One region of the Shewanella sp. 5_MG-2023 genome, then DNA from elsewhere that is predicted to be linked to it. Evidence: predicted binding sites of a transcription regulator. Region 1 holds the regulator's gene; each other region holds the start of a gene.

Region 1 (7,941 bases):
TTATTATTGTTAGTCCCTGTTGCAGGTTTCAATTCAGTGATACTGCAATCATGGGGGGAATGCAGTCACTGAGCTTGAATAAAATTGACAAGCTTGATTGTTTAAAAGCCTTTATCGTCGGAATATTAGCTTCTTAATAAGTGCACTTGGGGTGGTGCGCTTATCGAATCAAACCTGCCGGAACAGTCTTAAAATCCATTCGTTTCGTCTTCACGGGCACCAATGACATCCTTTCATTAGCACCGGCCTTACACTGCCTTTTGGCATTCCTGCGACCTATTATTATTGTTAGTCCCTGTTGCAGGTTTTTAGCTTACATAGCTGCTTTATATCAGCTTTTTATGTAAATAAAATTGACAAACCTGAGGGTGAACAGCTCTATATCTTACAATAGATTTGTCGCTAATTAATTGCCGATGGGGGCAGCGTTTAATCCAATCAAGTTTGTCGGAACTGTGTTAATCCCCACTAATTGCTATTAATCGATAACAGCTGCTGATTCAGCTGAGATAACTTAAGTTGTAAGTGAGCTATCTCTGACACTAAAGCGCTTTTCTGTTTAGCTTGTGTACGCTTGCGAGTGGTCACGCCCTCGGCATTAGTTTTTGATGTCATCGCGGTTTCTTTATTTTTAACCCATTGGTAAACCGTTTTTGCTGAGATGCAGTATTGCTTAGCAACATCAGAAATTAATCGATTATGTTGCTTCACTTCAGCGATCACTTGCTGCTGAAAGCTCTCGGGATAAAACTTTGTTTGTGCTGACATATTAGCTCCAAGCATTTAAAAGCGATTAACTTCGTCGGCTTAACGATAAGACTATTCTACTTCCCATAGGCTACAGCCTACATGCTTATAAAAGTGGCACTGATTACGACAAAGATTCAAACATGTGTGTAATAATTTCATCATCGACTCCTGCTGATATTCAAATTTATAAGGCTTAAATTTCTCCACTAAATTGGTCAAATTAAAAGCTACCTCTTTAGTGATACGTAACTCAATGGAATACTTGTGCCAATTATGAAATAAATATTTTACCCTTTTATTACAGTGACTTATTTTTTTAAAGTGTTAGCTCTAAAAAGTGAGCGTGAAACATCTTGGTGCAAAAGTACTATTTTGGTGCGAATTGGTTTTAATTGGTAAACAAAAGTAACCATTAAAACTCTATGGTTTTAAGGCACAAAAAAGCGGCAATAAATGCCGCTTTTTATGCTGATGAGAGAGGGGGTTTTACGGCGCTACATTAAGAAAATGGTCGCTAAGCCTAAAAAGGCGAATAAGCCAATCACATCGGTGACTGTGGTTAGTACCATACCGCCAGCCAATGCCGGATCGATATTGAGTTTTTTAAGTATGAGCGGAATACTGGCCCCCGCTAGTCCGGCAACGGTCATGTTAATGAGCATCGCGCCGCCAATGAGACCGCCCAGTGCCATATCACCTTTCCATAGCCACACTGCAAAGAAGACCAGTACCGACCACATGAGGCCATTAAGAAAACCAATGGCTAATTCTTTACCTATAAGCCAACGGGAGTTACTTTGACCAATATGACCCAAGGCGATACCACGAATAACCAGAGCTAAGGTTTGATTGCCTGCCACACCGCCCATACTAGGGACAATAGTCATTAAAATCGCGATGGTGGCAAATTGCTCTAACGTGCCTTCAAACATATTACTTACTGATGCAGCAAGTAAGGCGGCAAACAAGTTAATGGTAAGCCATAGCGAGCGTCTGAAGGTGCTTTTCATTACTGGGCCAAAGGTATCTTCATCGTCATCCATACCCGCCATCCCCATCATTGAGTGTTCGGCGTCTTCACGAATAACATCGACCACATCATCAATGGTAATACGGCCTAATAATTTTTGCGCTTCATCTACCACTGGGGCCGAAATCCAGTCATGGCGTTCAAATAATTGCGCCACTTCATTATCAGGCATGTCCACAGGGATGCTTTCTAATTCAGGATCCATGATGCTGCGAATGGTTGAATTAGGATCACAAGTGAGTAGATCGGCAAGGCGCACCCCACCAAGCACATGATCGTTGCGATCAACCACATATAAGGTATCTGTGGTATCGGGTAGGTTGCCGCGCTGGCGCAAATAGCGTAATACCACATCAATATTAACGTCAGGACGCAAAGTGACCGTATCAGTATTCATGATACTGCCAGCGGTGTCATCAGGGTATGACAGTGCTTGTTCGACGCGATGGCGGTCTTGACTGCTCATGGATTGCAGTACTTTTTTATAAACAGCATCTGGCAAACTTCTTAAGATGTAAGCCAAGTCATCGGTATCCATCCCTGAGGTGGCTTGGGCTACTTTTTCTGGGGTCATAGCGCTGATGAGTGAATCTTTTAACTCTTCACCGAGTTCTTCTAGGATTTCACCCGCTTGCTCATGATCAATCAGTTGCCATAACACTTGACGAGTTTTCGGCGGTGATGATTCAAGAATTAATGCGACATCGGAGGCGGCCATGTCATGAAGCATATTTCTGACATGAACAAACATACCGCTACCTAATGCTTGTGTAAGCTGATTAAGACGTTGTTCGGTCAGTTCGCTGTCGATGACTTCAATACCCATTGGCTACTCCTGAAAAGACGATGATGAAATGTTAACTTAACTCACCGAAAAGAATGAAGAAATTTCTAATATCTGATGGCTTGATGCGCAATTCATAAATACCTAATACTGCTTGGTGGTGTGTTGAGTATAGCTAATAAAATAATGGTAAAGGTGAGTCGCTGTGTTTCCTTGGAGATGTTACTGGGCGCAGGCGGTTAGCTTTCTTCGTCAAATTTATCGTTGATTAACTTGCATACGGCCTCAAGGGCTTTTTCTGCATCACGGCCTTGAGCTTCAACAGTAATGATTTTACCAATGCCACTTTCTAACATTAATAACCCCAATACACTGGCAGCACTGGCTTGTTTCTCACCTTGGATAAGGGTGATAGTTGCGTCAAACTCGGTAGCTAAAATTGCCAATTTAGTCGCCGCTCGCGCATGCAAGCCTAGCTTGTTACTGATGGTAATTTGCTTTGAATAGGCCACCGTTTTGGCTGGCGATGTGGTTAGCTTATTCAATGCCAAGCTCTCTATGGCGGGCGCTGACTTTGTGCTTAGAGTTGTTGAAACGTTTAGCGAGCTGATCGGCAATATAAACCGAACGGTGCTGACCGCCAGTACAACCAATGGCAATGGTCAGGTAGCTGCGGTTATTACGCTCTAAATGTGGCATCCAAGTGTCAAAAAGGTTTTCAATTTGCCAGATAAACTTATTCACCAAAGGCTGTCGCTCTAAGAACTCTTGCACGGGCGCATCTAGGCCTGTGTAGGGCCTTAACTCAAGCTCCCAGTGCGGATTCGGTAAAAAGCGCACATCAAACATAAAGTCTGCTTCAGCCGGCATGCCATGCTTAAAGCCAAATGACTCAAAATGTACCACTAATTCTTTATCAACACTGCCTAGCAAGATTTGCCGAACATGATCGCTCAATTCGTAGATATTAGTTTGCGAGGTGTCGATATAGTGATCAACCATTTTGGCTATGGGTTCGAGTAACCGCCCCTCAAGCTTAATGGCTTCTTGTAACGAAATTTGATTCTTAGACAGTGGGTGTAATCGGCGGGTCTCACTAAAACGCTTCAGTAACACTTTATCGTTGGCGTTTAAAAAGAAACTGGTAATGCTGGTATCGTCAGACAGTAAAGCAATTTGCTCTTTGAGTACTTTGCCTTGCTCTTCGATATTACGCACATCGACGCTAATGGCGACAAGCTCGTTACTATCTTTAAGCTGTTCAAGCAGGCTGCCAATCAGTGGCAGTGGCAGGTTATCAACACAGTAATAACCTAAATCTTCAAGCACTCTCAGTGCGACTGATTTTCCTGAACCTGAACGTCCCGATACGATGACAAGTTTCATGCAGTAATAACCTGATAAAGTTCTGTAGCGTCATGACTCTTTCGAAGTCGTTTAAGTATCAATTTATCACTGAGTTTCTCTGCCATGCTAGATAATGTGCTTAGGTGTTGCTGGCACTGATCTGCAGGTACAAGAAGCGCAAATAAAATATCTACAGGTTGCTTGTCTATGGCATCAAAGGCGATTGGCTCTTCGCATTTGATTAAAATAGCAATGGGTTCTTCGATATTATCTAAGCGCCCATGTGGAATTGCTATGCCATTTCCTATACCTGTACTGCCCATTTTTTCACGCGCTATTAGACTTTCAAAAATAGCCTGTGAAGAAAGGGTTGGGTACTGGGCAGCCATTAAATTGCTGATTAATTCCAGTACCTTTTTCTTACTGCCCGGAGTGGCACAGGTAGTGCACGCCGGCTGCAGGATGGTACGAAGTTCCATCGTTAATGCTTAGTGAGTTTCTCTTTATGTTTAATTACCTGACGGTCTAGCTTATCTATCAGGGCGTCTATTGCCACATACATATCAGCGTTACGCGATACAGCAAACACTTCACCGCCTTTTAGGTGCAGTTTGGCTTCGGCAATCTGTTGTAGCTTTTGAACATCGAGCACAACGTGAACATTATTGATCTGTTCGAAGTGTCGTTCAAGCTTTGAAAATTTTGTTTGCACGTATTCCCGTAAAGATTGAGTTATTTCAATATGGTTTCCAGTCAGGTTAATTTGCATAGGTCATCCTCCAATAACAAAAGTTATAAGCTTTTGCGTTGGTTTGAGGGAGGGATGAGCATTGCCTCTCGATATTTGGCTATCGTACGTCGAGCAACGTTAATCCCTTGTTCAGCCAATAGTGTCGCCATTTTACTATCACTAAGAGGCTTTTTCGGGTTTTCTGCAGCTACGAGCTTTTTAATAAATGCGCGAATTGCTGTAGAAGAGCATTCTCCACCATCATCGGTACTTACATGGCTTGAGAAAAAATATTTTAGTTCAAAAAGTCCACGGGGGGTATGCATGTATTTTTGGGTCGTGACCCGTGAAATGGTCGACTCGTGCATTTCAACCGCTTCAGCAATATCATTGAGCACCATCGGCTTCATGGCTTCTTCACCGAACTCAAAGAAACCTTGCTGAAATTGTACGATACAGTTAGCCACTTTTAGTAAGGTTTCATTACGGCTATCGATGCTTTTGATAAACCATTTGGCTTCTTGTAAATGACCACGAATAAATTGGCTGTCAGCTTGGCTTGAACCGCCTTTGGCCATAGCTGCATATTGCTGATTAACGCCAATTTTAGGCATGTTATCGGGATTTAGCTCGACCACCCAGCGACCATTCTTTTTAAGTACAGTAACATCAGGAATGACGTACTCATCTTTAATGGGGGTAATTTGCAAGCCTGGACGTGGATTGAGCGTTTGAATAAATTCAATGGCTTCACGTAAATCATCTTCTTTAAGCTTGGTTTTACGCATCAGTAACCTAAAGTCACGACCGGCGATTAAATCAAGATGATCTTTAATCAGTAACTTAACATTATCTATGCAAGGAATTTCATTAGGGTATTGGCCTAATTGAATTAATAGACACTCACTTAAATCTCGCGCTGCAATGCCGACGGGATCGAAGTGTTGTACCCGTTTAAGTACAGCTTCAACTTCATCGAGTTCGATATCGTCAGTGCCTAAGGATTGCAAAATGTCTTCAACGCTCTGGGTGAGGTAACCGCGCTCATCAATGGCATCAATAATGGCGGTTGCAATCACTAAGTCATTTTCAGAAAAGGGAGTGAGGTTTTTTTGCCATTCAAGATGCTCATACAAGCCTTCACTGGTTTCGCCTTGAAACGGCATATCATTACCGCTCGATACTGCGCCAGAGCCAGAAGTCGGCGAGGCGGTATACACCTCATCCCATGTGGTATCCATAGGGAGTTCTTCAGGCATAGAATCTTTAGTGAGCGATTCAGTGGTATCAACCGTTGAGGTGTCTTTTTCTATGGTGACTTGGCTATTATCACTAAAATCGGTGTCAGTTTGCAGGGCGTTTTCTTTTACGGGCTCTTTGGCTTTAGTGAATTCGTCTTCAAGCTCTAATAGCGGGTTTGAATCAAGTGCTTGTTGAATTTCTTGCTGTAGCTCCAATGAGGAAAGTTGCAATAAGCGAATCGCTTGTTGCAACTGTGGGGTCATGGTTAAGTGTTGACCCATTTTGAGTTGGAGTGAGGCTTTCATGTACCGCTTGTCCCTAATTGAATTACATCATCGCGACGAACAGTGTGGGCGCTAGTTTATGATCCTAGAAAAATAGACTAGATTAAGGTTTGTTGTTGGCCGCGAATGCCATACTAAAAACTGAATAGTGCTAACTATAGCTTGAATTGTTCACCTAAGTATACCGACCTAACTTGCTGATTGACTAAGATCTCAGCAGGTGTTCCTTCAGCAATCAAGTTTCCGTGACTCACAATATATGCTCGCTCACACACATCAAGTGTTTCACGGACATTATGGTCGGTAATTAGCACCCCTAAACCACGGCTTTTAAGTTGTTGAATAATTTTCTTGATGTCGATTACTGAGATAGGATCTACCCCTGCAAAAGGTTCATCTAATAAAATAAACTTAGGATTTGCCGCTAATGCGCGTGCAATTTCAACTCGGCGACGCTCGCCTCCCGATAACGCCATACCTTGGCTATCACGGATATGAGTTATGTTAAATTCTTCTAATAAATGTTCCAGTTCTTCAATGCGCTGCTCATTTGATAAGCTTTTGCGAGTTTGAAGCACTGCCATTATATTATCGTGTACTGTGAGCTTACGAAAAATACTGGCTTCTTGAGGTAAGTAGCCAATGCCTTTTCGGGCGCGCAAATGCATTGGATCTGCGGTTAAATCATCTTCATCGATCAGAATGCGGCCCTTATCACTTTTGACTAGGCCTACGACCATATAAAAGGTGGTGGTTTTACCCGCGCCATTAGGGCCAAGTAAGCCAACAATTTGGCCGGTTTTTACCGTCAGGCTGACATCTTTTACTACCTGGCGACTTTTATAACTCTTAGCGAGATTTTCAGCGGTTAACGTAATTTGGGTCATTAGTCATTTTGCTCAGCTGCTGGGGCTGACAATGTCGCCTGCGCCTCAGCGTTAAGTGATTCAGTTACTTCGGGTGTTTCAGTTGAGTTCACAGCCTCTACAGCAGATAAATTGTTGTTTTCAATTATAGCTGGTGGCGTGTCATCACCGGGTTTAGCGCTGTCTGGTAAATGTGGTTGCTCATCTTTTTTCTTTTCAGAATCAATCAAGTCTGGGTGACTTTCTGGTTGAAAAATAGTGATAACCCGATCTTCACCAGTACCGGTGCTTTCAGCAATTAACTGCTGCTTTTCAATGTTGTAGCTAATTAGGTTACCAGTAACCTGGCTGCCAGCTTGGTCCAATTTAGCATTACCCGTTAAGGTTAAAATGCTAGTGGCAAGCTCATATTTAATTTCATCGGCACTGGCAGTACCAATACGGCCATCATCTAACTCTTGGGAAAATGTCGCAGGGTTACCTGTGGCAACCATGGTTTTTTGGGTGCCGCTTTCGGTGCCAAATGCGCGTAATTGGTCGGCATTAATGTTAATCGACCCTTGAGTCACATTAACTGGGCCATAGAAGATGACCTGATTGTTTTTTATGTCAGCTTTTTGGCTCACAGCTGCGACTTTAAGCTCTTGCTGTAAATCGCCTTCTTTTGCATAGGCGCTGGCAATACTGACTACACTGAGTAGTGAGGCAATCAAAAGTTTACTTTGCTTCATACGTTCCTTCTACTTGACTTAAAAGTTCAAGTTCTTGAGCATTTAAATCAGCATACAGGCCTAAACCTTGTATATTAAAATCTGACCCAGTAACAAAAATTTGTCTATCTGAGGTCAAAATCATGGTGTTCATATCGAGTGCCAACATGGTGGTTGTCAAAGATTGTAATGGCTCGT
Region 2 (7,941 bases), on a different contig from region 1:
TTTCAGCGACAAGATCTTCATAAGTAAAACGATCGAAAGACAAGTTATAAGCACCGATGCGTACATCAGTTGTTTCAGGTGCTGGTTCACCTGGATAGTAATTATTAGTTTCGTCATTGCAACCAGCAAGTAAAGCAACACTCACTGCCATGGCAGCAGCTGTTTTTAACACTTTCATTTTTAACCCCATTATTATAAATATATGCCTCCTTTCTTGGAAGCTAAGGGATTTTAAACACCTGAAAAGCTGGCTAACAAGTATAAATTGAAGCTGTGACTAGCTTGTTGCCACAGGGCTTTTTATTTTAAAGTTACGTTTCGCGCTTGGTGTTATTGTGTTTTTGTTTGGTTGTATTTGTTGGGGTTTATCAGCAGTAACTAAACTGATACATACTGACATTAGCTTTTAGTATGCTAGCGTATAAGCGAAACAAAGCGCTTTAATGAAAACTACTTTCACTTTTAGATGCTGACTTTAAAACCCAATGAGCTGCTAATTAATATTTTTTAGCTTATGTGACAATAAATAATGTAAATTTCCGGCTGCTTATTCAGCAGCGCGAACGATTTAATTAATGATTTTTCGGTTGCACCATCAAGTGCCTGTCATTTCCCTATTTTGTAAAACATATAGAGAGGTAAATCATGAGTCGCTTGTTTTCTTCTGATAGCAAACAACAACATCAGAGCCAGCTAGATAGTAAGTTGCCAGATGCTAGTAACAAAGTGCCTTTAGGGAAAAAGATCTTCGGCTGGTTAAAGCAAATCGTCATACTGATTGTGTTCGTGATGGTCATTACGGGTTTAATGGATTTATGGCGCGGCAAAGACATTCAGCATGATAACTTACCTGAATTACAGGGAGTAACCCTTAAAGGTGAAAGGGTCGATGTATTGGCGATTAGCCAAGATAAGCCGGTGTTGGTGTATTTTTGGGGAAGCTGGTGCCCAATATGCCGCACAGTAAGCCCAGCCGTTGAAACCATGTCGGCTTATTATCCGGTGATCAGCGTGGCAATGGCGTCAGGCAACAATCATGAAATACAAGCTTACCTTGATGATAAAGGCTATAGCTTTGAAGTGATAAACGATCAGCAAAGTGAACTCAGCAATGACTGGTCGGTACAAGTCGCGCCAACCATTATGGTATTTAATAAAGGTAAACTCACATCCTATACAACAGGGATGACTAGCGTAGTGGGCCTGTGGTGGCGCATGCTGCTGGCATAATTTAGTTGTTGATAGCTAATCAGTTGTAGATAGTTAATCGGTTGTAAATAGTAAAAGCTCCCAAAGCAAAAGGTTCGAGAGCTTTTATTATGATATTTAAAACGAGTTAACAGAGATCTTTTATGGTGGTAGAGCTACCATTATCCATCACTGAACGAATACCATTATCTCGTGATGCGACACTGGCATACATCTGACTGGTACCAATAATTTGATGATTAGCCGCTTTAAGGTTGAAATAGGGCTTATCATTTTTAGCGGTTTCTTTAGTGAATTTATCTTCGCTTTGAGAATTGACTTGCACCGAGGCGATACCATTATTAGCGCCACTTTTAGCGGCATATAGCTCACTGGTCAGTATCACCTCGCCATTGCCAGCCTTTAATGCAAACTTGAACTGACCATTATTGCCTTTGCTTAACTCGAACCATCCAGACATAACACGCTCCTAATTACAGTGCACATAGTACATATAGTTAGTGCATACCAAAAATAGTATGCACATATGTTTTATGAAATTAAGTCTAGTAAAAAGAACCTTTAACGGTAGCAACTTTAGTTGGAGTTTCAGCAATAAAATGGAAGGTGCTTGAGCGTTACAAACTTGAACTGAAAATCCGAAGGATAGCGAACGCTCAATAAAAAATATGGTCTCCCCACAAGGACTCGAACCCTGATCGATCGCTTAGGAGGCGACTGCTCTATCCTGTTGAGCTATAGGGAGACTAAGCGCAATTATACAAGTTTTAATCTTGATTAAAAGGCTTTAAATTTAGTTGCTTAAATCTTAATCACGATATCTTGTATTTGAATATTCCCTGTTGCGTCTATGCCTTGTAATACTGCGGTGGCACTTTCTTCTGATACTTGATCAATGGTGACTGTTGCGCGGTTTGGTGTGGCAACGGCGCGCATTAAATTCACTCTGTCAGGGATGTTTTGTTGCAATACAATTTGAAAGCTATCACCGGCTCTCACATGGTGCTTACGGCCTAAGTTAATAATTATTCTATTGCCTTGTTTAGCCACAATTTGTCCCAGCAGTGGGCGACAATTTAGCAAATTATCAATGTCAGCAGTGCTTTGCTGCATAAGCTGGTTAACCGTTTGGCCATAGCTTGAGCGCCAAAAACGTTTAGTGGTGGGTGATACGGTTTCGTCACGTTCAAACTCCCACTGCGCCTGTGCTGAGTAATCTTTACTCCAGACTTTTTCACCGCTAATAGCGTGATACAAAGTTAACTTAAAGCTGATTTGTCTTTGTGGGTAGCCGTGAAATAAGCCAAACATTAATCCTGAGGTGGGCTCGGTTGACATATCGAGGATTTCTGGTTGTAAGATATATTGGCTATCGGTGATTTCGCCTAACCAACTTGGGATGCGATTACCTTTAAAATTGATTAACTCATTGCTGTGATCTAGTGCTTCATCGGCGTGAATGCGGGCAAAGCTATTATGGGAGTGACTATTTAGTAGCACGCCATACTGTTGTGATAGTGCTTGAGTAAAGTTTAATAACTGACCATAACGTAATTGAGCGCGATCTTGAATACTGGCCTGAGGCACCATTATTGCCGCTCTTAATTGCTGACCTCGGCATTGCTGAGCTGAGTCGTCTTGAAGATCTAATCTTAGTAATACAGTAATGTCAGTGCTGGTGAGCATTTCAGATACCAGTTCAATATTATTGTCTTGTCCTATATGACTAAACTGAAATGCATCTTGGCTTAACTGCCCCTGACCCGAGATGTATTGACTATTAACGTTAACACCAACCCCAGCTTGCATGCTGGCATAGCTTAGCGCTTGGCTGATCGCCACTTCACGCGCCTTATCTACATTGCCATTAATGATATTCGCATGGCCTGTTACTTCAATAATTTCAGCTTTTAACGGCAGACTCAAGATACTGACAAACAGCAATATGGCTGCGGAGTAGAGTCGCTGGGTTGTTTTACTGCATATTTTCATATTAATCACTTGCTTAAAGATAACGATGAACGACTAATACAGTGCCAAGTTTATGGCGTTAAAGTACTAGGAGCGATTGTTTGAGAATAAATGCAAAGAATGTGCCTGTTATTGGTTTTCAATATATAAGTCGTTAAGCCAATGCTGAAAGGGATTAATTATCTAAAGTTTTTATCCTGATTGCCGATAGTGTTTTTAGAATTCATTTTTAACCTTTAGGCCTCAAACGCCTTAGCCCATAGCAATGCTTGAGTTAAATACAGGAATGCAATATGCGCCGAATTGGTTTACTTCCAATCATGATGTTGATGACAGCTTGTGCTGGCTCACAACCGACAGAGTATGATGATTTATCTTATGTCAATGAAGGCTATGAGATGAATTTTTGGTATGAGTCTGAGCCCAAAACGGATCATGTTATTCACTACGATATTCAGCAGTCAGGCATAGCGCCCAAAGCTGGGGTTAACCGCTTGGCGGAAAAAATTGTCAATGAATTAGTGCTACAAAACGACAGCTTACGAGCTGATCAACCACTGCTGATCACCACACCTGTCATGCTTGATGATTACGGACAAACTAATTTGCTGGGGCAGCAATTGCAGCAAGGCATGTTGACTGCATTTCATGCCAATGAATTTAATCTTGTTGATATGAATGTGGCTAGTTCACTTCGCGCCACTGCGGAGGGTGAGTTTATTTTAAGCCGCGACTGGAAGCAGCTTGCCACAGATTTAGCGGTATCCCATGTGGTCGTAGCCACCATGGGCACTACCTCAGAGGGCGTGGTGGTCAATGCCAGAATTGTCAATACTAGCAATAATCGAGTAGTGTCAGCGGTACAAACCTTTGTTAAAACCCACAGCCTGCCAGGCTATTTAACACCTGCCAATAAGGTGATTTCAAAAGACGGCATCTTGTATCGAAACGAGCATGCAGGTATGGCAAGCGTGACTATTTTAGGAGATAACCAATGAAGGCAATACTGTTTGCAGCCCTGACAGCAGCACTCACCTTGTCCGGGTGTGCGGTAAACGACAAGTATGTGCAATGGGAAACCGAGGCGCCTAAACAATTTCCTAAACTAACCGCTATTGGTTATGCGCCGTTAACAACGCAACCGGCAACAGAGCAATCTCACAAGGTGTTAATGGCGATGCAAGCGTCTAAAATTGCCGCTTATCGTGAACTGGCTGAGCAAGTGTATGGCCAGCAGATTGATGCCAGTAGCCAGGTCGATGATTGGTTGCTGAATAAGCAAACCGTTACCGCCAGTGTCTCGGGCATGATTAAAGGCGCTAAAGTGGTCAAAAGCTATCCGGCTGGTGATATGTATGTGACTGAGTTAGAACTGGATTTTTCACAGGTATGGAGCCTATATCAGCAGCAAAATAGGCCTAGAACGATTAAGCATGTGACTTACTTTTAGTTAAATTTAATTATTTAAATCCAGTCATTTAAATTAACTTAACTGAAGTACAAAAAAACCGCTCTTTGAGCGGTTTTTTGGTTTTTAAAACACAATCTAGCAACTCGCAGGGCAGTTAATTACCGCCTCGATTATGCTTTAAGGTTTTGCCCTAAAGAGGAAATCGTTGAAGTTCGGCCTTTGTCATTATAGGTCAGGCTTGATGCATTACGGCTCATTTGCAGCGCTTGAGAGAAGCGATTAAGGCTGGCTATATTAAGCTCAATTAAGCTGGCATTTTGACTATTGATGGCCTTGCACTCGTCTAGAATCGCTTTGGCTTCTTCGACTTTAACAATGAGTTCTGGCTCAGCGTTTAATAATGCTTTTTCTGGGTGAGAGGCTAACTTTTCATCATTAAGTTTGAGGTTGTTTAGGCAGTCAACCTTGTCTTTTGCCAGTGACAGTAGTTTATCTGCGTCACGTTCAGTAAGGGCTAATTTTTCTTCAGATACAAGTAATTTCAGCGACGACAAGGTGTCGTGCTGAAAAGATAACAGCTGTAGTAATTCAGTCATAAGTTACTCTTTATTAAAACCCACATTACCCGTTAAGTAATGTGTGGCCGATAATATCAAGAGTAACGATGAGGTTACTCTTGGTCGAAATTTAATCCGTCAAGATCAGCTTCAAAGCTAGCAATGTTAGCAGCTAACTTTTCAGGATCGACTTTGTAGCGACCTTCTGAAATTGCTAATTTAATTGCATCAACTTTGCTTTGGTCAACTTCTGGTAAAGATGCCATATTACTCTGCACTCCCTGCAGCTGCTGCGCTTGTGCAGTAATACTGACCGAATCCGTTTTTACTGGGGCAGCCGTGGTCTTAGCCGCTGAGTCAGCTGTTTGCGTTGTTGCTCCTGCGTCGCGATTGGTGCGCAACTGAGCATGAGAAGCTGTTTTTAGATGGTTAATATCAATTGCCATGTGAGGCTCCAGCGTAATGTTAGGGTTTTCCAAACAGGTTATCGGCCTTGTCAGAAAAAACTTTAGAATATTTTACATTCTAACTTCAACTTCGCCAACGCCTGTGACAATGACATCTAATCGCCTGTTAGAATTGCTATTTCTGACTCTAATAGCATCGCCAATATTACCATCTCTTAGTGCTTCTCCGGCAGTTTTTATTTCAAATGCGTTTGTTTTAGCATAAATAGATACCGAATCTCCTTTGCAAACAAAGCATAAATTATTGTTTAGCAAAGGCGCTTTAGCTGACACACGCCTTTTTGAGCGGGTACCGAGTAATTGTGAGATCTCAGAAAAAAACTGCCCGCGGATACTGTGTTGGTCAACATAGTTAATTGCCACATTATCTGCTGTGATTAACTCACCTTTTTCAATAATTCCCAATGCTGTCACCACTGGATACATAACCTCAACTTTAACCGAGATAAACATTTGCCATGGGTAGTCATAGTCAGGGCTGATACAGCTAATTTTGACTGTGTTGGTGCGGCTAATTTCGCGGTCACTGGCCATTTCAACACTAATGGGTGGCAAACATCTTGGCGGTGTTAATCGGCCATCAAGATTTTGCGGGCTAATGTTGATCACCGCATTGGGCTTTTTAGCAATTTTTTTTGCTACTACCTCTTTAGCTAATTCAGTAATGGTCGATAGAGAGTAAGTTATGGTGGCATCTTCACTGGCGTTAACCGGTAAAGATAAAAAAATAATGATCAATAGTAGAATGTTTTTCTTCATAATATTCTAACTAGCTTGATTGGCCAGGTTACCTCTAAACTTCAATTTTAATTAGCAATGATAAGGCTAAACATTCTCAATGTTATCTTTGTCAGAAGTTTGACTTTTTTCATTGAAATCGTCGCTTAAATGCGATGTGACCACAATCAAGCAAAAACTATGCCTATAGCTAAATTTAAGCGCTAAACCAGCAAATTGGCATAAATTACTGTGTTACAATTTGCGAAAATGGTTTTACTGTCGCTTTAAAACACTGGTTAACAGTGAACTCTAATAATAAATCCCACTAGGGAAAGTATTCATAAAACAAGGCAGGGTTATGTCGAGCATTCTTGATTCAGTTAATAAACGTACCCAACTGGTAGGCCAAAATAGACTGGAGTTACTGCTTTTTAAACTTAATGGTCGCCAACGTTTCGGTATCAACGTTTTTAAAGTAAAAGAAGTATTACAGTGTCCGCCACTGACAAAGTTACCCCGTTTAAGCCCAATGATTAAAGGCATTGCTCACATTCGGGGCTCGACTATTTCAGTGATTGATTTAAGTGCGGCAACCGGTGGCCGTCCGTTGGCATCGACTGAAAATTGCTTCATCATTATTGCTGAGTATAACCGCAGTATTCAGGGCTTTTTGGTTAGCTCAGTAGAGCGCATTATTAATATGAATTGGGAATCAATTATGCCACCGCCACAAGGGGCTGGGCGCAACTCTTATTTAACTGCAGTAACCGAAATCGAAGGTGAATTGGTTGAGATTTTAGATGTTGAAAAAATTCTTGATGAAATATCACCAGTAAAAACGGAATTAAGCCAAGCTGCCAGTGATGCTATTACCATTGATAAAGAGCAGCATTACCATATTATGGTGATTGATGACTCTGCAGTTGCTCGTAAGCAAATTATCCGTTCATTATCGTCATTGAACCTGCAAATTGACACCGCTATTGATGGTAAAGATGCCTTAGAGAAATTAAAAGCGATTGCCACTGAGATGGATAATGTTGCCGATGAAATTCCACTGATTATTTCAGACATTGAAATGCCAGAAATGGATGGCTATACCTTAACGGCGGAAATTCGCGACGATCCAAAACTTAAAGATATTAAAGTGGTGCTGCATACTTCATTAAGTGGCGTGTTTAATCAGGCCATGGTTGAAAAGGTCGGCGCAAACGACTTTATCGCTAAGTTTAATCCCGATGAGTTAGCGTCAGCGGTCAACAAACATCTCATTTTATAATAATTCAATCTACAACCTAGGGCTGATGATTCACCATAGATTGTAGATTTCACGTTTGTTACCAAGCGCTCGGTAACCAAACAAAGCGGCGGCTTTAGATTGCAAACAATGTAAAGCGCCTCTTTAAAATAGGATGTAAAAGTGCCGAACAAATCACTTGCTGAAGCAGAATATAATCAGTTTAAGCTTTTTTTAGAGCAACACAGTGGCATTGTATTAGGTGACAACAAGCAATATTTAGTAAAAAGTCGCTTAGCGCCTTTAATGGGCAAGCATGATTTGCCCTCATTATCGGAAGTGGTTAAGCGCTCAATGAAGCCAATGGAG
Region 3 (7,941 bases), on a different contig from region 1:
ATTAATATTTATCAGCACATTTTAGGTGAAGAGCTATAACGTCTTGTCTAAAACCGTAGATTTTTGGTTTTGTTAGGATAACGGTGCGGGAAAATAGTGACCTGCACCGTTTTATATAAATTAAAAGCGGTGCAGCGCGGCATTCACACACTGATTCAATTTGATACACCATCTTCATATAAAATTTGTCTTTCTCAGGACTAACTCACAGTCTTGTTACTGCATTATTTTACACTGATTGTTTTGAGCCACCTTAAGCGCGCATTCGTATTGATTGCTTTGTCTATTAGGTGTTTAGTGAACAGGTTTTCTTTGTAAGGATGTAGTGATGAAAAATGCCATTGATATATATGAAGCGCTAAAAGTATTTAATAAGATAACCGACATGGGGCAAAAGCTGGCCGCTGCAGATGGCGACAACTCTAGCTATGAACTATGTGGCTTAAATGCGCAAACAGGCTTTGATGGCTACACAATTATTCTTAGTGACGGCCGAACCTCTTTAACGATTTATTTCCATAATAAATATCAATTTGATTACCCAGATAATGCTGCGTTTGATAATTTTATGGCGCGTTTTGCTGAGGTGATGAAGTACTCAGTATAAACAGCACTATGTCATCAAAAAAATTTTGCGCTTTAGTTGCGCTTTAGTTGCGCTTTGCTGCACGCTAAAGCTTACCTAAGTGCAATTAATGTTATTTTCTGTAGTTAATTCTCAAAGCTGTTAACTCGCACCATTTAACAGCTAGCGTTACAAATTAGCAGTGAGCTAATTATATACATTTAAATTTTTAAACTTGTGCAAAGGCGTAAGAAAGCTGCCCACGGCTGGATATTTTGGTTTTTTTGAACATATTCTGAATATGCATTTTTACTGTATTAATCGATATGCCTAAATTGGCAGCGATTTCATCATTGGTTAAGCCTTGGCATATCAGGGTTAATACCTGCTGCTCTTTCTTGGTCGTTAATGACAGTAATTCATTCTGGCGTTGGGTATTGGGTTGTCGTTTCTTTGATTGAATATAACGTGACATGGCATCGTGGCTGAAATAAAGCTTATTAGCATTAATGCTTTTAAGGGCTTCAATAATGTCAACTTCAGTTGCGGCCAATGGGAGTGCGCCATGGAATCCATTAGAGATAAGTAAAGTTTCACACTCAGTATCTAGTTGAGGGCAAAAGACTAAATGCTTACCTGTTGTAAGAATATCAGCTGAAATTAAATAGGCGTGTTTATGAGGGGCTTCTAAATAGTGAATAAGAAATTTTGGCCTTTTATCGGCAGCTTTACAGGCAAAGTTTAGTGAGTCATAGAAGGCGGTTTCAATATTGAGTAATCCTGAGATTTTAGATACTTGCAGGGCCTGTGGTTCTGGAAGTTGTTTAAAAATCACATCTGAAAAAATCATTTCGGCTACATCCCTGTTATTTGGGCTACTATTGAAAATCCGTTCAATAGCAAATTTATATATTAAAGACAGGCTCTTTTACTAATAGCCGATACATTAAACTATTAAGTTTTACTTTTAAAGCGAAAAGCTCGGAATTGACCTGCAACTTGTGTAAAAGAAATGTTATTTGTTGTTTTAATAAAGTTGGTTTAGTATATGTCAAAATTAATAATAAAGGAAACTGATTGGTATGAATAACAAAGGAAATGGGGTTACTTTTATTGGCCCTGATACTTCATTGGATGGAGATATGACTGTACAGGGACCTGCTTTGGTTGCCGGTAAAGTTAAAGGTGTTATTCGTTCAACAGACCAAGTTAAAATTGAAGTTGGTGGCGAAATTGACGGTGAGCTTTTTTGTCAAGAATTAAGAGTTTGTGGTGAATTTAAAGGTAAATTACATTGCAACAGTTTAGTGATTGTAAGCTCTGGTGTAGTTGAAGGTGATGTATCTAGCCATAAAATGGAAATTTATGATGGTGGTCAATTTTTAGGTGCCAGAACCAAGGGCCCGGAAGAAGGCGTATTACCCCAAGCAACTGTTGAAGATAAGCCAGAAGCACAAGTCACAGAAGCCTATGCTTTCCCAAAGACTGAAGCGCCTGTTGCAGAGGCGCCGATAGCTCAAGCTGCAAATAAGGGACATTTTAACAATCTTAAGCCAGAGCCTGTAGTAAAAACTACCGTAGCGGTTCAGGTGAAAACAGATGTTAATAAAGCCGAACCTAAGAAAGTCGATGTTAAGGCTGAACCTGCACCTGCCACAACTCAGATTAAACCACAGACTCTTGCAGAAATTAATTCACAGACCAGTGGTAGTAGCGCTGCAACTGCAAATTCTCGAGTAGAGCCTCAAGTAAATACAGATGCTCATAATAACCCGAAGCCAGTTGCAGAACCTAAGCCTAAGTCAAAACTTGAGATTAAGCCGCAACCGAATCCTCAAGCTCAACTTGCTGCAGCAGAAGCGGCGAGAAAGGCTCAAGAGAAATCATCAGGTTCAGGTGCTAAGCTATTTGTCGCGGCTATCGCTGTTGCTGCAATTGCTGGCGCGGTTTATAAAAAAGATGAATTGATTCAATTGATTGAATCAAAGTCTGTTACAGCTTCAGTGGTGAAACCGGCAACGACGGTTATTGATATTGAACCACAGCAAATACAGCCAGCAGAAAACCAAATTGAACTTGCTAAGGCAGATGAAGTACTTGAGCCTTCAGTTAGTGTTGCGCTTACCACTGATATTGACGAGTCTGAAATTGTGACTACTGCAAATGATGCGCCTGACTCGGCAATTGAAATGCAAGCAACTGCATCAGCTGAAACAGAAGCAGAACTTGAAGTGACAGAAACTGCTTTAGCTGATGAAACTGAAGACTTGCTTGTCAGTGTGAATGAGGCTGTTGTAGCAGTTGAAGATGAAGTGGTCAGTCAGCCTCAAGTTGATAGCTTAATGGCAGATCTACTCGCTGAAGAGACGACTGATGAGGTTGCAAGTTCAGCAGAAGCAACTGACACGGTTGGCAGCTTATAAATTTTTAAAAGCTAATCTGCAAATAAAAAGGCCTTCATTAGAAGGTCTTTTTATTTATGCTTTCTTTAATGTGTTTATTTTTATATCAGTAACATCCCCCCCTTCCGCACAGCTTTTCTTTGTTCATTTTGACACTTTTTTAACTGCGTAATTCTTATTATCAAGTATTCAAATAGTTATAAACGCTTCGCTCTAATGTTGTGCGCGCCAAATTAAAGTTGCACCTTATTAGTGCATGAAAAGACTTTTTTATTTAACTTATATTTTAAAATGCTATACGAATCATGGTTTTACATGATTGGCCTGATGATTGAATTGTATTTGCAAACAAATTTATAACAATCACACTTTTGGAGGTCGAGATGAAACTCGTCAGCGCTATCATCAAGCCATTTAAATTGGATGATGTCCGTGAAGCTATTGCAAGCATGGGCATTGAAGGAATGACTGTTACCGAAGTAAAAGGTTTCGGTCGTCAAAAAGGTCACACTGAGCTATATCGTGGCGCAGAATACCAAGTCGACTTTCTTCCTAAAGTGAAGTTGGAAATTGCTACTAAAGCAGAAAACTTAGATATGTTAATTGAAGCCATTACTACAGCGGCTCATACCGGCAAGATTGGCGATGGCAAAATTTTTGTTACTGATCTTGAGCAAGCTATCCGTATCCGTACGGGTGAGCTAGATAACGAAGCACTATAAGGGGAATGTAATGGAAGAGTTAGCAACGTTAGGCACAACCGTCACCGAATTACGTTTCGCATTAGATACGTTTTATTTTCTAATATCAGGTGCGTTTGTCATGTGGATGGCAGCAGGTTTTGCAATGCTTGAGGCGGGCTTAGTTCGTTCAAAAAATACCACAGAAATTTTAACTAAAAATGTATGTTTATATTCAATCGCCTGTGTGATGTTCCTGTTAGTGGGTTACAACATCATGTATGTCGATAACACTGAAGGTGGCTGGTTACCATCATTTGGTTCATTAATTGGCTCACAAGCCGCTGATGCAGATCATGCGCTGGAGTCTGACTTCTTCTTCCAAGTTGTATTTGTTGCAACGGCAATGTCAATTGTGTCTGGTGCAGTTGCAGAGCGAATGAAGCTTTGGTCTTTCTTAATCTTTGCAGTGGTATTAACCGCGGTTATCTACCCAATTGAAGGTTACTGGACTTGGGGCGGTGGCTTCCTTTCTGCTGCTGGTTTCGTTGACTTCGCTGGTAGTGGTATTGTACATATGGCCGGTGCAGCAGCAGCTATCTCAGGAGTACTATTACTGGGTGCTCGTAAAGGTAAGTATGGCCCAAATGGTGAAGTTCATCCTATCCCAGGTTCAAACTTACCAATGGCGACATTAGGTATGTTTATCTTATGGATGGGTTGGTTTGGCTTTAACGGTGGTTCACAATTATTAGTCTCAGACGCAGAAAATGCTTCAGCAGTGGCTAAGATTTTTGTAAACACTAACTCAGCAGCCGCTTTCGGTGCAGTTTCAGCATTATTAGTTTGTAAAGTTGTCTGGGGTAAGGCTGACCTAACCATGATTTTAAATGGTGCATTAGCGGGCTTAGTGGCTATTACAGCAGACCCATTATCACCTTCACTATTAATGTCAGGTGTCATTGGTATCGTCGCTGGTGGTGTGGTTATCTTCTCAATTGTTGCCTTTGACCGCATTAAAATTGATGACCCAGTAGGTGCAATCTCTGTACATGGTGTTGCCGGTTTCCTAGGTCTAATGCTAGTACCATTATCAAATGCTGATGCAAACTTTGGTGCTCAGTTATATGGCGCAGCAGTTATCTTTGCTTGGGTATTCTCAGCTTCATTCGTAGTATGGTTTATCCTTAAAGCGACAGTGGGTATCCGTGTTACTGAAGAAGAAGAGTACAACGGTATGGATGCATCTGACTGTGGTGTTGATGCTTACCCAGAGTTTGTTTCAATCAAATCAGCTGGATAATAGATTGCTTTAAACACTGAGCATGTTAAAACTAAAAGCAGAACCTTAGGGTTCTGCTTTTTTGTGACTCTTAAAAAGTGAACAAGTGTGACGAGTGAATAAGTGCAATGAGGTTTAACATGGTTAATTACTTTCAAGTATTGATGATTGCTTTACTTATCAGTATCAGCTTTTTCGCCACTGCGGGAAAAGTGGTTGTGAGAAAGACATCTGAACCATTTGACGCTTTTGCAATACGAAATCAAGTTCAGCAGGACTATCAATGGCAGCAAATGCTCAAAATGCAGCAGCAAATTAATATTTTACAAGCTCTGCCGAATGGCTGTTTGGTATTCGCTGCGCCATACCGTTATTTTAATTGCGCCGGTAATTCCTACCGACCATACACCTATCAAAACCAAGAGGTGTTTATTCAAATTGACCCGCCAGTTGCCAAGTAATAATGAAATTCAAATATTCGCCACTGGCTTAAGCTTTTTACATTCATCTTTTGTAACTTTTTCAAAATCGCAATTCTGCCACTAACTTCTATGCTTAATGATAGGCTTTTATGTGGGGTAGAATTATGTTGCATCATGATGACGTTTCTTCGAAAAATTCATTAATAATTCAATCTTTTGGTTTTTCACGCCTTAATCTCTGTTTTTATTTACTAATATTGATTTTTATTTCAGGCTGCTCCAGCACGTCGAGTATCAATAAAGCCAAGGTTAATGTCAGTGGCTTATTTAACGATAGTTATTTTAATGAGGTAGATATTCCCGCTACAGCAGAGATTTACAATTTACCTGATGAGATAGTTACTGAAATACAGCGTGATTTTGCTCGCTCAGGTGGCGTTAACGGCCTTAAAATACCGGTAAACCTTTGGCTTGCTGAATACATCAATGCTCAAGAGGGGGGCTTTGAATATCGAGATCACTACACCCGAATGGCCAGCGTGACAGCCCTTGAGCGGGCGGGTAACTGCATGTCGCTGGTGGTACTGACAACTGCTATCGCACAGGTACTTGATGTCCCTGTAAAGTTTCAAGATATTGATGTAGAACCCATATGGGATAGAAGGGGAGGTTTTTACCTCGTAAATGGTCACGTAAATATGAAACTACTGCACCGTGACGCTCCCAATAGTATTAGTCTTCACGGTTCGGACATATTAGTGGATTTTTTGCCTGAGCGCTCAATACGCTCATACCGTGTTAAGCAAATTAATAAACAAACCTTATCTGGAATGTACTTTAATAATGTTGCAGCAGAAGCATTAGTACGCGGTGACTACGACTTAGCGTATGCATTGGTAAAACGGGCTATTGAGTTAGACCCGTATTACGTCAATAGTATTAACACTCTGGCGGTGATTTATCGTCATAAAGGATTAGATGAACGGGCAGAAAAAGCCTATCGCTATGTGCTTCAGTTAGAACCTAAAAATATCACTACCCTGTATAATCTTGCATTAATATTAGGTGAGCAAGAGCGACTAGAAGAGTGGAAACAGGTTCATAAAATTCTTGAATTAGCCCGCATTAATAACCCATTCTATTACTTTGATATGGCCCAAGAGGCGTATTTTGAAAAGCAATATCAAGAAGCCTTAGTGTGGTACAAACGTGCGGTTGAACGGGCGGATTACCGCCATGAGTTTTATTTTGGTTTGTCCCGTGCCTACTGGGCAACAGGCGATCAAAGACGTGCCAAGAAAACCATGCAAAAGGCGCTAGATCTTAGCCATGATGAGACCAATCAAGATCGTTATAAAGGTAAGCTGCAAGCTATGATGCGCCATTAATATAATAAGGCCTAGTTACTTTAGCCACTTACAGCGTGTTAGCTGCAAGTGGTTTTTTATTGCTTGATATATTTTGATAGCAATAATCGAAGGAACAGACTCAAGATTAAAGCGAATTGAATTGAAGATAATTTTAGAAATGAATGAATTTATTAGATATTTTATATTTTGAATATGAAAGCTATTTAATAACAGTAATTTAAATTGAATAATTTGATAAAACCGTAGATTGGATGTTTTATTGTATGCTAGTGTTTGAAATATAAAGCTGTCCGTAATGCTTTACTGCTCAACGTTTAACGTTGGCATAAATAACTGTTTGCTGGAGTTGTATAAACTATGTATTACAAAAATGATGACGTTAGAATTGATGAGATAAAAGAATTATTGCCCCCAATTGCTATTTTAGAGCGATTTCCGGCGTCAGAAGCAGCATCAGCAACAGTGTTTAATGCACGAGATAGCATTCATAGAATTTTAAACAAACAAGATGATCGCTTACTTGTTGTTATTGGCCCTTGTTCAATACATGATCCCGTCGCAGCTTTAGATTATGGCAAGCGTTTAATTGCTCTACGTGAGCAATTTAAAGATCAACTAGAAATTGTAATGCGTGTTTACTTCGAAAAGCCTCGTACTACGGTAGGTTGGAAAGGGCTGATCAATGATCCTTACATGGACAATAGCTTTAAGCTTAATGACGGCCTACGAACAGCGCGTAAATTATTGGTCGATTTGAATGAATCTGGCATACCAGCCGCCGGTGAGTTTCTTGATATGATCACGCCGCAATATGTGGCAGATATGATGTGTTGGGGAGCCATCGGTGCCCGTACTACAGAGTCACAAGTGCACCGTGAGCTTGCTTCAGGTTTATCGAGCCCTGTAGGCTTTAAAAATGGTACTGATGGCACCATTAAAGTGGCGATTGACGCGATTGGTGCAGCAAGTGCTCCGCACCACTTTTTGTCAGTCACCAAGTTTGGTCACTCAGCTATTGTATCCACGAAAGGTAATCCAGATTGCCATATTATTCTGCGCGGCGGTAAAGAGCCTAATTATAGCCAACCTCATGTTAGTGCTATTGAAACTCAATTAGAGAACGCCAAATTGCCTGCTAACATTATGATTGATTTTAGCCACGCTAACAGCAGTAAAGACTTTAATAAACAGATGCTAGTGGCTGAAGATGTTGCTGGGCA
Region 4 (7,941 bases), on a different contig from region 1:
ATCTTTACTTAATCTCAAAAAGAAAAATAAGCGCCAGATAAATCTATATCAATCCGTTGATGCAAATAAGTAAAAGGTGGTTCCTATGAGAGGATCAATACAGTCTTATCGTAAAGTCTCTTTAGATAGTGAGATAGCAGTTGCTTCTCCGCACAGAATTATACAAATGATGTTTGACGGCGCATTACTGCGTTTGGCTCAAAGTCGCTATGCTATTGAAAATAATGATATTGCAAGTAAAGGCGTGTTCATCAATAAAGCTATTGGGATCATTAATGGTTTAAATGGCAGCTTAAATATGGATGATACAGATTCTGTAGCAAGCAATTTAGCTGAACTGTATGATTTTATGCTTCGCCGAATAACTGAAGCTAATTTGAATAATGATGTAGCAGCTATTGATGATGTCACCTCTATCCTAAAAACCATTAAAGAAGGTTGGGATGCTATTCCACAGGACATGCATCATATGACTTCAGAAGCCAGTTAAGCTGTGACGTAAAAAAACAGGCGCTTTTAGCGCCTTTTGTTTGTTTAATGATGGCTAACTTAGTAACAGTTTGTTTGCATCTGTTTACTAAATCATCTGTTAATTTATTAAATCAATGAGATGCTGTAATTTTGTGGTTTGTCACTTGATTCTCACTGGCTGATAATACAATATTCATTTTATAAAAACGTTTAAACTATATTGCGCAGATGTCCGTGTTTACACTATGTGTAACCAAAGCGTATAGGTAGGATGTTGTATTAATGTATTTGTGGTAAGTTTGTTACCAAATATTTATCCATATTGCATATAATAATCACAATCAAGTCGCACTTCCGTTTTATCTCGTATAGCGTGATAATGGCTGTGAAATAATAATAACTCGAGCTTTGGCCTTCTTAATGATGCAAATAGAACAACGAATATTAATTGTTGCTGACCCTTCTGAGCGTGTCTCTCGTCTTTGTTGTATTTTTGATTTTTTAGATGAAAAGTATCATCTAATTACTAAAGACGATCTTGCCTCATTAACCGCAGACTGTCGTTATCGGGCGTTAGTGCTTGATACCCAATCAGTCACGGCTGAGTTTATTAAAAGCGTGAAGTCATCAATGCCTTGGCAGCCAGTGCTATTATCAGGTGAAAGTAACCTTAATGGTGGCAACGTATTAGGCACCATTGCTGAGCCAATAAGCTACCCGCAATTGACCGAATTACTGCATTTTTGTCAAGTCTATGGCCAAGCTAAACAGCCGCAAACACCCACCAGCGCTAACCAAACTAAACTATTCAGAAGTTTAGTGGGCCGCAGTGAAGGTATTGCCAATGTCAGACACCTTATTAGCCAAGTGGCCAGCTCTGACGCAACCGTGCTGGTACTGGGTCAGTCTGGCACCGGTAAAGAAGTGGTAGCCCGTAATATTCATTACATGTCTGATCGCCGCGATGGACCATTTATCCCGGTCAACTGTGGTGCCATTCCGCCTGAGTTATTAGAAAGTGAACTATTTGGCCATGAAAAGGGCTCATTTACTGGGGCGATTTCAACCCGTAAAGGCCGCTTTGAATTAGCTGAAAATGGCACGCTGTTTCTTGATGAAATCGGCGACATGCCACTGCAAATGCAAGTAAAGTTACTGCGGGTATTGCAAGAAAAAGTATTCGAACGTGTCGGTGGTTCTAAAACCATCAATACCGATGTACGCATTGTTGCGGCCACTCACCGTGACTTAGAAACCATGATCAGCGAAAATGAATTTCGAGAAGATTTATATTATCGTTTGAATGTGTTTCCAATAGAAATGCCTTCATTAAGTGAGCGCAGTGATGATGTGCCATTATTATTGCAAGAGCTTGTGAGCCGTGTTTTTAACGAAGGCCGCGGTAAAATCCGCTTTACCCAGCGCGCAATCGAATCATTAAAGGCCCATAATTGGTCTGGTAATGTCCGCGAACTGTCGAATTTAGTCGAGCGTTTAACGATTTTATTCCCTGGTGGCTTGGTTGATGTGAATGACTTACCAAGAAAATATCGTTATATCGATGTGCCAGAATATTGTGTTGAAGTCAGTGAAGAGCAGCAAGAGCGTGATGCATTAGCATCTATCTTCAGTGATGAGGAACCCATAGAGCTACCTGATACCCGCTTTCCAAGTGAATTACCGCCTGAAGGGGTAAACCTTAAGGATTTATTGGCAGAGCTTGAAATTGACATGATCCGCCAAGCGTTAGAGCAACAAGATAACGTGGTTGCCAGAGCCGCTGAAATGTTAGGCATACGCCGAACCACCTTGGTTGAAAAAATGCGTAAGTATGGCATGGGTAAGGATTAAATTACTCACGAGTATAAGTTCTTTAATTAATTGAAAAAGAAAAGAAAGCATGCCTTATGGCATGCTTTTTTGTTTTCAGAAATATAAATGTTCTGAAACTGGCATACCTCATGCATTAGCTTGTGAAAAGTTATTATTTTGACGGAGTGACCATGTATTCAGCGCAATCACTAGTAGAACAGCCGCAGTATTGTGATAGCTACAAACTAGCCGAGCCTGCAGCAATTGTCAGCGAGGCGCCAGCAGCGCCAATTACACTGCGTCAATCAGTGAACCTCGATCTGCAAGCTGAAACATCACGTCCGCAAAAGGCAGCTAATATGTCTAATCAAATGGCGCATATTCTTCAAGCTATGCCTTCAGGTGTAGTGATTATCAATGGTGACGGTATTGTGACCTTGGCCAACCCAGTCGCAACTGACTTATTAGGCCGGCCGCTGCAAGGGGCCAAGTGGTTTGACATTATTAACCGCGCTTTTTCACCCCAAGATGATGACGGTTATGAAGTGTCACTAAAAGATGGCCGTCGAGTAAAGCTGGCGATTACTCCGCTGTCGCCAGAGCCTGGGCAGTTAATTGTGTTAACTGACTTAACTGAAACCCGCTTATTACAGAAAAACCTCTCTCATTTACAGCGCTTATCAGCACTGGGCAAAATGGTGGCAACCTTGGCGCATCAGGTCAGAACGCCGTTATCGGCCGCGATGTTATATGCATCAAACCTTGCTAGCCCTAAATTAAATGATACGGCTAAAAAGCGTTTTCAAGGCAAGTTAGTCGATAGGCTTAATGAGCTAGAGCGTCAAGTTAATGACATGCTACTGATGGCAAGAAACAAACAAGATGTCGCCGCAGAGTCGACATCTACTGCAGATATTATTGAGCCTGTGCTGGCAAATTGTGAGCCCATTGTTGAAAACAAACAGTGTAAATTACACTTTATTGATCAAACCGATAAACACATTATGGCTAACACGAATGCCTTAAGCTCGGCGATTAACAATCTGGTGATGAACAGCCTAGAGGCCAATGCCACAGAAATTCAGATTGTGACTGGCGAAGATGAACACGGCATTAATATCGATGTGATTGATAACGGTAAGGGGTTATCAAAAGAGATGCAGCAACAAGTATTGGAGCCTTTTTTTACCACTAAAAGCCAAGGGACAGGCCTAGGCTTAGCGGTAGTGCAAACCGTGGTGAGAAATCATGGCGGCAGATTACAGGTGACATCGCAGCCGCACAAAGGCAGCTTAATTCGACTATCATTTCCTATGGCTAAAGACACGGAACAAGCCAAAAAAATAGTGGAGGGATCCCATGAGTGAAGCCAAGTTACTGTTAGTTGAAGATGATGCTGCGCTGCGTGAAGCCTTACTTGATACCTTGATGTTAGCCCAATATGACTGCGTTGATGTGGGCTCTGCAGAAGAGGCCATTATTGCCATGAAAACCACGACGTTTGATATGGTTATCAGTGATGTGCAAATGGAAGGTATTGGCGGGCTAGGGCTATTAAACTATTTACAGCAAAACCATAGTAAAGTCCCCATTTTATTAATGACCGCTTTTGCCACCATTGACAGTGCGGTTAGCGCCATAAAACTTGGTGCGGCGGATTATCTGGCTAAACCTTTTGCGCCTGAAGTGTTGTTAAATCAGGTATCTCGCTACTTACCCCTTAAACAAAATTTAGGTCAACCTGTGGTCGCCGATGACAAAAGCTTGGCGCTACTGAATATTGCCCAGCGGGTGGCAAGCTCTGATGCCTCAGTGATGATCATGGGGCCAAGTGGATCGGGCAAAGAAGTGCTAGCACGTTATATTCATCAAAACAGCCCTCGAGCAGAAAAACCTTTTATCGCCATTAATTGCGCAGCAATACCTGAAAATATGCTTGAAGCCACCTTATTTGGCTATGAAAAAGGCGCTTTTACAGGCGCTTATCAGGCATGCCCTGGAAAATTTGAACAGGCTCAAGGCGGCACCATATTACTTGATGAAATTTCTGAGATGGAGCTAGGGCTGCAAGCCAAATTGTTGCGAGTACTGCAAGAGCGTGAAGTTGAGCGTTTAGGTGGCCGTAAAACCATAGCCCTTGATGTGAGGGTACTTGCCACTTCAAACCGTGATTTAAAGTCCATGGCAACATCGGGCGCATTTAGAGAAGATTTATATTACCGCATTAATGTATTTCCACTAACCTGGCCGGCATTAAACCAACGACCGGCTGATATTTTACCCTTAGCAAGGCACTTGCTGGTTAAGCATGCTAAGGCATTTAATGTCTCACCAGTGCCAGAGTTAGATGAGATAGCTTGTCGTCGTTTATTGGCTTATCGCTGGCCAGGTAATGTCCGTGAGCTGGATAATGTTATTCAGCGCACCTTGATACTGAATAATGGCGAGGAGATAACTGGCGCGGATATTATTCTTGAAGCTGAAGATGTTACTTTGAGCCCCAATGAGCAACCCGTGGCCGCTGCTGAAACGGATGGGCTTGGGGGCGAACTGCAGGCTCAAGAGCATGTGATTATTTTGGAAACCTTAAATCTATGTAATGGTAGCCGTAAAGACGTAGCTGAGAAGCTGGGAATTAGCGCCAGAACATTGCGCTATAAAATGGCTAAAATGCGTGACTTGGGTATTCAAGTCCCTGCTTAAATATCGACGTTTAGTTCATCTTTATACTTAACTCTAAATTCTAAAATATTAGCTTAACCGCTTTGATGATACTAAAGCGGTTCTATTTTGTGTATTTTTCACCCTTTCAAGTTGTTTTTAAGCTCTTTTCATGGGCTTAAGTGTATTTAAGCTATTGTTGGCATCCTACTTGCTAATTCTATTGTAACTGTTTTTAAGTCGTCAAATATCCGACGAATGGAGTTTACAATGCAGATTAGTTCAAATCCTTTTTTACAAGAAATGCAATCCTTAAAGGGTGAGATTTCGCCTAATCTTGGCTTACCTATTCAAGCGGATATGATTCAAAAAGTCGGTAATACTTCTGGTGCTGACTTTGGCCAATTGTTATCTCAAGCGGTTGGTGGCGTGGCTGATTTACAATCAAACTCAGCTAATTTAGCCACCCGATTAGAGATGGGCGATAGCACTGTGACCTTATCTGATACCGTGATTGCCCGTGAAAAAGCCGGGGTTGCATTTGAAGCAACGGTGCAAGTGAGAAACAAACTTGTAGAAGCGTATAAAGAAATTATGAGTATGCCTGTTTAGGCTTTTGTTAATAGTATTGTTGTTGATATTCTGGTATTGAAGTAGGTAAATATTGTGAGCACAGATCTAGTATTAGATTCAGATAAAGTCGATAGCACAGGGATTCAGCAGGAAAATAAACCTGGCTTGAAAAGCTCGTTTGGTAGTGCTGACTTTATGCGTCAAATCACTATGATATTGGCTTTAGCTGTATGTCTTGTGCTGGCAGTATTTATGATTATTTGGGCGCAAGAGCCTGAATATAGGCCGTTAGGGCAAATGGAAACTGCTGAAATGATCCAAGTATTGGACGTTTTAGATAAGAATAAAATTGCCTATAAAATCTCCGGCGATGTAGTCAGTATTCCTGAAAACAAATATCAAAATGTCAAACTGCTGCTGGGCCGTGCAGGCGTTGAAGCCAGTAGTCAACCAACCGATTATTTAAGCCAAGACAGCGGTTTTGGTGTTAGTCAGCGCATGGAGCAAGCCCGCCTAAAACAAAGCCAAGAAGTTAATTTAGCCAGAGTGATAGAAGAGCTAAAAAGTATTAGCCGCGCCAAAGTGATATTAGCTATTCCCAAAGAAAATGTGTTTGCCCGTAATAAATCTAAACCTAGCGCTACCGTAGTTGTGAGCGTTCGTCGTGGTAGCCTTGGCCAAGAAGAAATTGACTCTATCGTTGATATTGTCGCCTCAGCAGTACAAGGCTTAGAGCCAAGCCGGGTGACAGTGACCGATTCAAATGGCCGCCTGCTAAATTCAGGTAGCCAAGATGGCGCCTCCTCAAGAGCCCGCCGCGAGCTTGAATTAGTGCAGCATCAAGAAGCAGAATATCGTAACAAAATCGATTCGATATTAATGCCTATTCTAGGCCCTGAAAACTTCACTTCTCAAGTGGATGTCAACATGGACTTCACCGCGATTGAGCAAACCGCGAAACGCTTTTCGCCTGATTTACCCGCTGTACGCAGTGAAATGACCATAGAGCGTAATTCAAGCGGTCAATCAATGGGTGGCATTCCAGGGGCATTAACCAATCAGCCTCCTATGGATTCAGATATTCCACAAGAAGCAGGCGCAGAGCAAACTACAGCGGTTAATGGCAATAGCCATCGAGAAGCAACCCGTAATTTTGAACTTGATACCACCATCAGCCATACCCGCCAGCAAGTGGGTGTGGTGCGCAGAGTCAGTGTGTCGGTGGCCATTGATTATAAACCGGGACCTGCTGATGAAAGTGGCATAGTGACCCGCATTCCGCGCACCGAACAAGAGCTAACCAATATTCGTCGCTTACTTGAAGGGGCGATGGGCTTTACCAGTCAACGTGGTGATAGCTTAGAAGTGGTCACAGTACCGTTTATGAACCAGCTTATTGAAGAGCTGCCCGCCGCTGAAATGTGGGAGCAGCCTTGGTTTTGGCGCGCGGTGAGATTGGTGTTAGGGGCGTTTTTAGTCTTAGTGCTGATTTTGTTTGTGATTCGCCCTATGTTAAATCGTTTGTTTAATAACGACGAAGTCGAGATGCCCGAAGAGCCGCGCTTAGGTCATGAATTGGCTGAGATTGAAGATCAGTATGCCGCCGATACCTTGGGTATGCTCAATAGCCAACAAGCAGATTATAGCTATGCCGATGATGGCTCGATTCAAATACCAAACCTGCATAAAGATGATGATATGATTAAGTCGATTAGGGCATTAGTGGCTAATGAACCTGAACTTTCTACCCAAGTAATTAAGAGTTGGTTACAAGAAGATGGCAAATAATACTCTGGCAGCACCCGTAGGCGAACAGGCTAGTCTTGAAGAGCTGAGTGGCATTGATAAAACTGCTATTTTGTTACTGAGCTTAAGTGAAGCAGATGCCGCCTCAATCTTAAAGCACTTAGAGCCAAAACAAGTGCAAAAAGTCGGTATGGCCATGGCCGCCATGCAAGACTTTGGTCAAGAGAAAGTCATTGGGGTGCATAAGCTGTTTTTGGAAGAGATTCAGAAGTTTTCTTCCATTGGTTTTAACAGTGAAGAGTTTGTCCGCAAAGCATTAACTGCGGCCCTAGGTGAAGACAAAGCCGGTAATTTGATTGAACAAATTATTATGGGCAGTGGCGCTAAAGGCTTAGATTCGCTTAAGTGGATGGATGCACGCCAAGTGGCGACCATTATTCAAAACGAGCATCCACAAATCCAAACTATTGTTTTATCTTATTTAGAACCTGATCAAGCGGCTGAAATCTTCAGTCAGTTCCCTGAAAATACCCGTTTAGATTTAATGATGCGCATTGCTAACTTAGAAGAAGTTCAACCAGCAGCTTTGCAAGAATTAAACGACATCATGGAAAAACAATTTGCCGGACAAGGCGGCGCACAAGCTGCGAAAATGGGCGGCTTGAAAGCGGCGGCCAA

The links. Region 1 encodes sigma-54, which starts transcription at its own class of promoters, with help from an activator protein. Its sites were predicted from a motif close to GTTGGCACGNNNNTNGNNT; they were not measured.
Region 2: a site for sigma-54 is predicted at 3,292-3,310, ahead of Q4557_RS17670 (flagellar assembly protein T N-terminal domain-containing protein). Genes of this name have one in related genera too.
Region 3: a site for sigma-54 is predicted at 3,286-3,304, ahead of Q4557_RS01625 (P-II family nitrogen regulator). Genes of this name have one in related genera too.
Region 4: a site for sigma-54 is predicted at 5,143-5,161, ahead of fliE (flagellar hook-basal body complex protein FliE). Genes of this name have one in related genera too.

The regions. Positions count from the first base shown of each region.
Region 1 covers NZ_JAUORC010000027.1:2,029-9,969, forward strand. The annotation lists gene Q4557_RS15575 (transposase) at 469-768, opposite strand; gene mgtE (magnesium transporter) at 1,245-2,606, opposite strand; gene Q4557_RS15585 (HPr family phosphocarrier protein) at 2,804-3,076, opposite strand; gene rapZ (RNase adapter RapZ) at 3,102-3,950, opposite strand; gene ptsN (PTS IIA-like nitrogen regulatory protein PtsN) at 3,947-4,390, opposite strand; gene hpf (ribosome hibernation promoting factor) at 4,393-4,680, opposite strand; gene Q4557_RS15605 (RNA polymerase factor sigma-54) at 4,704-6,188, opposite strand; gene lptB (LPS export ABC transporter ATP-binding protein) at 6,323-7,054, opposite strand; gene lptA (lipopolysaccharide transport periplasmic protein LptA) at 7,054-7,764, opposite strand; gene lptC (LPS export ABC transporter periplasmic protein LptC) at 7,751-7,941, opposite strand, start outside.
Region 2 covers NZ_JAUORC010000035.1:27,145-35,085, forward strand. The annotation lists gene Q4557_RS17650 (endonuclease/exonuclease/phosphatase family protein) at 1-178, opposite strand, end outside; gene Q4557_RS17655 (protein disulfide oxidoreductase) at 646-1,230, shown strand; gene Q4557_RS17660 (YegP family protein) at 1,337-1,669, opposite strand; tRNA gene Q4557_RS17665 (tRNA-Arg) at 1,879-1,954, opposite strand; gene Q4557_RS17670 (flagellar assembly protein T N-terminal domain-containing protein) at 2,011-3,201, opposite strand; gene Q4557_RS17675 (FlgO family outer membrane protein) at 3,474-4,178, shown strand; gene Q4557_RS17680 (LPP20 family lipoprotein) at 4,175-4,630, shown strand; gene Q4557_RS17685 (flagella synthesis protein FlgN) at 4,762-5,187, opposite strand; gene flgM (flagellar biosynthesis anti-sigma factor FlgM) at 5,262-5,594, opposite strand; gene flgA (flagellar basal body P-ring formation chaperone FlgA) at 5,667-6,374, opposite strand; gene Q4557_RS17700 (chemotaxis protein CheV) at 6,694-7,614, shown strand; gene Q4557_RS17705 (protein-glutamate O-methyltransferase CheR) at 7,756-7,941, shown strand, end outside.
Region 3 covers NZ_JAUORC010000002.1:159,361-167,301, forward strand. The annotation lists gene glnE (bifunctional [glutamate--ammonia ligase]-adenylyl-L-tyrosine phosphorylase/[glutamate--ammonia-ligase] adenylyltransferase) at 1-39, shown strand, start outside; gene Q4557_RS01610 (DUF3081 family protein) at 329-607, shown strand; gene Q4557_RS01615 (response regulator transcription factor) at 795-1,415, opposite strand; gene Q4557_RS01620 (polymer-forming cytoskeletal protein) at 1,648-2,988, shown strand; gene Q4557_RS01625 (P-II family nitrogen regulator) at 3,351-3,689, shown strand; gene Q4557_RS01630 (ammonium transporter) at 3,700-4,950, shown strand; gene Q4557_RS01635 (hypothetical protein) at 5,070-5,390, shown strand; gene Q4557_RS01640 (lipopolysaccharide assembly protein LapB) at 5,501-6,739, shown strand; gene aroG (3-deoxy-7-phosphoheptulonate synthase AroG) at 7,079-7,941, shown strand, end outside.
Region 4 covers NZ_JAUORC010000023.1:2,424-10,364, forward strand. The annotation lists gene Q4557_RS14165 (hypothetical protein) at 1-73, shown strand, start outside; gene fliS (flagellar export chaperone FliS) at 86-490, shown strand; gene Q4557_RS14175 (sigma-54 dependent transcriptional regulator) at 892-2,322, shown strand; gene Q4557_RS14180 (PAS domain-containing sensor histidine kinase) at 2,475-3,650, shown strand; gene Q4557_RS14185 (sigma-54 dependent transcriptional regulator) at 3,643-4,986, shown strand; gene fliE (flagellar hook-basal body complex protein FliE) at 5,215-5,556, shown strand; gene fliF (flagellar basal-body MS-ring/collar protein FliF) at 5,611-7,305, shown strand; gene fliG (flagellar motor switch protein FliG) at 7,295-7,941, shown strand, end outside.